2 linked regions of the Rhodopseudomonas palustris genome follow. The main gene of each other region encodes a partner of the protein of the gene in region 2 in a complex. Links are inferred from orthologs where the notes say so. Each region holds a gene or a part of one and is shown on either strand. Other genes may lie near its edges. The genes, in order: xseA and SR870_RS21775.

What was found.
Region 1: the proteins of SR870_RS21775 (region 2) and xseA are in contact, whole or in part, in a cryo-EM structure (PDB 8TXR), measured with the Escherichia coli proteins. The link is inferred for Rhodopseudomonas palustris from one-to-one orthologs.

Annotation. Positions count from the first base shown.
Region 1 is NZ_CP140155.1:2,295,161-2,298,316, reverse strand. Bases 319-3,156 are described here. They hold xseA (exodeoxyribonuclease VII large subunit), read right to left. Parts: upstream 2,629-3,156; coding sequence 1,009-2,628; downstream 319-1,008. Other genes in these bases: purD (phosphoribosylamine--glycine ligase), read left to right, coding at 2,864-3,156; SR870_RS10380 (hypothetical protein), read right to left, coding at 319-756. Also shown: more of SR870_RS10380, read right to left, coding at 1-318. UniProt on the Escherichia coli protein: Bidirectionally degrades single-stranded DNA into large acid-insoluble oligonucleotides, which are then degraded further into small acid-soluble oligonucleotides.
Region 2 is NZ_CP140155.1:4,806,498-4,809,601, forward strand. What follows is about bases 274-3,059. They hold SR870_RS21775 (exodeoxyribonuclease VII small subunit), read right to left. Parts: upstream 1,900-3,059; coding sequence 1,648-1,899; downstream 274-1,647. Other genes in these bases: dxs (1-deoxy-D-xylulose-5-phosphate synthase), read right to left, coding at 274-1,136; SR870_RS21780 (histone deacetylase family protein), read right to left, coding at 1,974-2,903. Also shown: more of dxs, read right to left, coding at 1-273. UniProt on the Escherichia coli protein: Bidirectionally degrades single-stranded DNA into large acid-insoluble oligonucleotides, which are then degraded further into small acid-soluble oligonucleotides.

The sequences.
Region 1 (3,156 bases), 2.5 Mb from region 2 along the record:
CAGCGCAGCCTTCGACATCCGAGCCTTGCGAATGAAATATCGGATGTGGAACTCATTCAGCCGTCCATCGGCAAATACGTCAGCCACCAAGAAGCCCGGCTTTGAATCACCGTTGCGCAGCGGCATCAAATAACTGGGACCTGATAGGTCCCACACGAACGGGCCGACCTGCGGCTTTCGAGCATCGCCACGAATGGCGATTGAACTATAACTGGCGAGACCAATCTTGCGCGCCCATTCGCGAAGCGCATCGAGCAGAACGCCTTCGGAGAGCGAACGGGCAGTACGGTTCGCCGAGCCAACCGCATCAGCCCTAGCGGCCGTATAGCAGCTCTCTGGCAAATCAAATGCGGTGAGAAAACCGGCATCCACCAACTGGGACGCGACGCGGTCTGCAGAAATTTGTCCTTTCTGCGCAATCGGTGCTCCGCTGATAACAGAGAAGTCCTCCTTAAGAACTGTGCCACCCCGGGCAAGCACACCGTCGATAGCGGCACCGTAGACCGAGTTTGTCGCGCGCAGGTCGCGATGAAAATTCGTCCAGAATCGTTCAGTGTTGCGATCAGGAAGCCGGTAAAGAAAAGCTTCACGCTTGGGCAAAAGAGGGATGGGAAAACGGACGATAGGCTTCGACACTCGCGACAGGCGTTTTCGCGCCGCATCGGCATTGATGCCGAGCTGCTTCTGCAGATGCTCTGCTATAAGAGACGATCGGCTCGGGCCGTGGGTAGCTAGGATGGCCTTGATATCGTTCATGTCACACTGCTTAATTTATTAATAATACTACCTTCGCTAGCGAGGTTTTTCAACGTCGAGGAACAAATCAATAATATCAATGGCTTATGGATGACTATTTCGGGGGGTCGAAGTTTTGGTGTCACGGACTGGTTTTCTGCAGCGTGAGCCTATTGCCGAAGCAATCGACCCCAAACGTGCACGGCGGCTTTCGGAAAGCTCATTCCTAAACGACAAAATCGTATCACGATTTCGAAGATCGATTTTCCAGCTCTAGAACAACGAGCCCTGGTCTATCGGCTTCGATACGCGCTTGGCCGCCGGCTTGGAGGAGGGGGCCGAGGAGGGCTTCGAAGCTTCGGATCTCGTCGACCCGCCGCCATCGGCAGTGACGCCGACGCGGCCGTCGGCGAACTCGACGCTGAGCTGCGCGCCGGCATTCACCGCTGCCGCGGCGTGGACGGCGTGGCCGCCGGCGTCGCGCACCAACGCGAAGCCGCGCGCCAGCACGCCGCGATACGACAGAGCGGTGAGCAATTTGCCTGATTGGGTCACGCGCGCCTGCTGGCGATCGAGCAGGGTGGCCAGCGCACGCCGTGCGCGCTCGGCGAGCCGGAGCATCCGTTCGCGCTCGCGTGCGATCCGCATCCGCTGCGCCTGTTCGTTGGCGAGCTTCGAGGCCTGCAGCCGGATCGCCAACCCTTCGAAGCGGTCGCGGCGATGGCGCAGCGTCGCGCGGGTGCAATGGCGCAGCCGCTCGCCGGTGATGCCGAGCCGCTGCGCGCTGTGGCCGACCTGCGCGCGCAGCACATTCAGCGTGATGCCCGCCGCAGCCCGCGCATAGCGCCGATGATGCGCATGCGTGTTGGCGCGCAGGGCCCGCGGCAGCCCGGCCGATGCGCCGTCGAGCCGCTGCCGCGGGATCGCGAGCAGTTCGCTCGCCGCCGGCAGCGCGCGGGCGGCGGCGCGCAACTCGTTGCGGCGCGAGTCCTGGCCGCGGGTCCAGCACAGCATCATCCGCCGCGCGTAGCTCTGCACCTCGACGAACAATTCGGCGCGCACCGGCACGGCCATTTCGGCCGCGGCGGTCGGCGTCGGCGCGCGCTTGTCGGCGGCGAAATCGATCAGCGTCACGTCGGTCTCGTGGCCGACCGCGGAGATCAGCGGGATCATGCTCTCGGCCGCGGCGCGAACCACGATCTCCTCGTTGAAGGACCATAGATCCTCCAGCGAGCCGCCGCCGCGCGCGACGATCAGCAGATCCGGCCGCGGGATCGGGCCGCCCTCGGGCAGCGCGTTGAAGCCGTGGATCGCGGCGGCGACCTGCTCGGCCGAGCCTTCGCCCTGCACCTTGACCGGCCACACCAGCACGCGGCGCGGGAAGCGGTCCTCGAGCCGGTGCAGGATGTCGCGGATCACCGCGCCGGTGGGGGAGGTGACGACGCCGATCACTTCCGGCAGCCACGGCAAGAGCTGCTTGCGCGCCTCGTCGAACAGGCCTTCGGCGCCGAGCTTGCGCTTGCGCTCTTCCATCAGCGCCATCAGCGCGCCGATCCCGGCGGGCTCCAGCGCCTCGATCACGATCTGATATTTCGACGAGCCGGGATAGGTGGTGAGCTTGCCGGTGGCGATGACCTCGAGGCCCTCCTGCGGCTTGAACCGCATCCGCCCGGCGACGCCCTTCCAGATCACCGCCTCGATCTTGGCGCTCTCGTCCTTCAGCGCGAAATAGCAATGCCCCGACGAATGCGCGCCGCGAAAGCCGGAGATCTCGCCGCGCACGCGGACGTGCCCATAGGTGTCCTCCACCGTCCGCTTGAGCGCCTGCGACAGCTCGGAGACGGTGAATTCGGCGACATTGACGAGCGTGTCGGGAGCGAGCAGTCGGGCCATGCGATTCGCGAGTTGTTTGGGTTGCTGCGGAAAATAGGGACTTTCGCAGCCGACGCCAACCGGCCGGGCCACATTGTGCTGCCACAGCCACGCAGCCGGCGTGCCGTGCGCGCGCTGCGGCCGGTTTTCCTGCCCGGTTTACGACATATCCACATCCGGACCCAAGCCCTCGTTGCCCGGAACCCCCGCCGTGTTACACCTCGCGCACCATCCACGGGGCACGGTCAGGCTTGCGATGAACATCTTGTTGCTCGGTTCGGGCGGCCGCGAACACGCGCTGGCCTGGAAGATCGCGGCCTCGCCTCTGGTGACCAAGCTGTTTTGCGCGCCGGGCAATGCCGGGATCGCGCGCGAGGCGAGCTGCATCGCGCTCGACGTCACCGACCATCGCGCGGTGATCGAGTTCTGCAAGGCGAATGCGATCGAGCTGGTGGTGGTCGGGCCGGAGGCGCCGCTCGCGGCCGGCATCGTCGACGATCTCGCGGACGCCGGCATCAAGGCGTTCGGGCCGACCCGCAAGGCCGCGCA
Region 2 (3,104 bases):
AGGCCGGCCGCGAAGGTCACCGCGTGCTGCTCGGCGATACCGACGTCGAAGGTGCGATCCGGGAACGACTTCTCGAAGATGTCGATGCCGGTGCCCGACGGCATCGCCGCGGTGATGCCGACGATCTTGTCGTCCTTGGCGGCTTCCTTGACCAGACTCTGGCCGAACACGTTCTGATACGACGGCGCGTTCGACTTGGCCTTGGCCTGGGTGCCGGTGGCGATGTCGAACTTGACCACCGCGTGATATTTGTCGGACGCGGCTTCCGCCGGGGCGTAGCCCTTGCCCTTTTGCGTGACGACATGGATCAGGAACGGGCCGGTCTCGGCGTCGCGGACGTTCTGCAGGATCGGCAGCAGGTGGTCGAGGTTGTGGCCGTCGATCGGGCCGACATAATAGAAGCCGAGTTCCTCGAACAGCGTGCCGCCGCCCATCATGAAGCCGCGGGAATATTCCTCGGCGCGGGCGGCGCGATCGGCGATCAGCTTCGGCAGATGCTTGCCGATCTGCTTGCCGGCCTCGCGCAGCGAGCGGTAGGTCTTGCCCGAATACAGCCGCGACAGGTAGGCCGACATCGCGCCGACCGGCGGGGCGATCGACATGTTGTTGTCATTGAGAATGACGATAAGACGGGAATTCATCGCGCCGGCGTTGTTCATGGCCTCGTAGGCCATGCCGGCCGAGATCGAGCCGTCGCCGATCACCGCGATGACGTTGTTGTTGGCGCCGGCGAGGTCGCGCGCCACCGCCATGCCGAGGCCGGCGGAAATCGAGGTCGAGGAATGCGCAGCGCCGAACGGATCGTAGTCGCTCTCGGTGCGCTTGGTGAAGCCGGACAGGCCGCCGGCGGTGCGCAGCGTGCGGATGCGGTCGCGGCGGCCGGTCAGGATCTTGTGCGGATAGGCCTGGTGGCCGACGTCCCAGATCAGGCGGTCGCGCGGGGTATCGAAGACATAATGGATGGCGGTGGTCAGTTCGACGACGCCGAGGCCGGCGCCGAAATGGCCGCCCGTGACCGAGACCGCGTCGATGGTTTCCTGCCGCAATTCGTCGGCAACCTGCTGGACCTGATCGACCCGCAACCTGCGCAGATCTTCCGGCGTGCGGATGGTGTCGAGAAGCGGAGTTTTACTCAAATCGGTCACGGCGATCTTCCAGTCTTGACTATGGGGGTGGTGAGGCCCGCGACGAATGGTCCGAACTTGTCCAATTCACGGGAGCCCACCTGGCTTCCGCCTCCTTGGTCAGGAGAAAATCAACGATCGAAGCGTAAGGTGCGCCTCGTTCAGTCGAAGTGATCTGGATCACTTTATTGCGGCAGCACACGTCCACCGAACCTGACACTGCCATCTGGCATTTGTGTCAGGCGCGGCACATAAGTTCATACCTTTACACAAAGCTGAATTCAAAGCCAACCATCGGCCGCCTAGCGCCTAGCCAGCCTGCGTAAACTTTCGGCCAATAAGGTTGATCCACGACTTTCCGGAACGGGCTGTGGCTTGCCGGTCACGGTCTCGAGATCGCAAATTGGGCACCTCAGTCTCAGGTAAGGTAACGCCCGCGAAGCTGTCGGTTTCCTGAACGGCGGGCGGGAACCTGATATGCGCCGCCGTCCGCCCGATCCGGGCCCGCATTCGCCCGAAAAGTCTACTGGACGTCGAGCGGCTCGGTTCCGACCGGCTGGCCCTGGGCGTCGGTGGTGATCTTGTCGACGCGGGCTTCGGCCTGGCGCAGCAGTTCTTCGCAGCGGCGCTTCAGCGCCTCGCCGCGCTCGTAGATCGCGACCGACTCTTCGAGCGGAACCTTGCCGTCCTCGAGCCGCTTGACGATGGTTTCGAGTTCCTCCATCGCGCGCTCGAAGCTCAGCTTTCTGACATCGGCGGGGGCGGCGTCGGCCATCGGCGGCTCCTGGATGCGCCGCGGCGCGGCCGGCGGCTTGTTGTTGTTGTGGGGCGTTGAGGCGGAGGCGCCGCTCAGGCGCCCATCAGGGCGCCGACATGGGCGGCGACCGATTCACTCAGGCCCTGCAAGTCATAGCCGCCCTCGAGCACCGAGACAATCCGGCCGCCCGCGGTCTTGTCGGCGACGTCCATCAGCTTCTGCGTCACCCAGGCGAAGTCCTCCGCCTTGAGATTGAGGCTCGCCAGCGGATCTCGGTAGTGCGCGTCGAAGCCGGCCGAGATCACGATCAGTTCCGGTGCGAAGCGCGTGAGCTGCGGCAGGATCACGGTCTCGAACGCGAAGCGGAATTCCTTGCCGCCGTCTTCCGAGGCCAGCGGCGCGTTGACGATGTTGTCGTGCTCGCCGCGCTCGCCGGCCGAGCCGGTGCCGGGAAACAGCGGCATCTGATGCGTCGAGCAGTACATCACGGTGCGGTCGCCCCAGAAGATGTCCTGCGTGCCGTTGCCGTGGTGGACGTCGAAATCCACCACCGCGGCGCGCTCGATGCCGTATTTGCGTTGCGCATAGCGCGCCGCGATCGCGGCGTTGCCGAAGAAGCAGAAGCCCATCGGCTTGGTGACTTCGGCGTGGTGGCCCGGCGGCCTGGTCGCGACGAAGGCGTTCGCGGCCGAGCCCTTCATCACCGCGTCGACCGCCGAGACCGCGCCGCCGACGCCGCGCAACGCGGCTTCGAACGTGCCCGGCGACATCGAGGTGTCGCCGTCGACATAGACGATGCCGGTCGACGGCGCCATGTGGCGCATCTCGACGATGTGGTGATCGGTGTGGCACAGCGCGATGTGCTCGAGCGAGCCGATCGGCGCCTCGCCGCGCGACAGCATCGAAAACCGCTCCGCGGTCAGCGCCTCGTTGACGGCGATCAGCCGCTCGGCGCGTTCGGGATGCCCTTCCGGCGTGTGATGCTCGAGACACGCGGAATGGGTCAGAAAGAGCGTGGTCATGCGGGGAGCGCCTGAAACGTCCGATGCGTGATGATGACAATAACTTCAGATCAACCTAGTTATCCGCCGCCTGTCGCGAAAGGGCAGCTTAAGGCTTAGAGCATCTTTCGGCAAAGTGGAAACCGCCCCGGCGAAAGAAAATGCCGCATGATCAGCACGCGTGCGGTGGCGATCCGTTCACCACGTTTGCGTGATACGCGC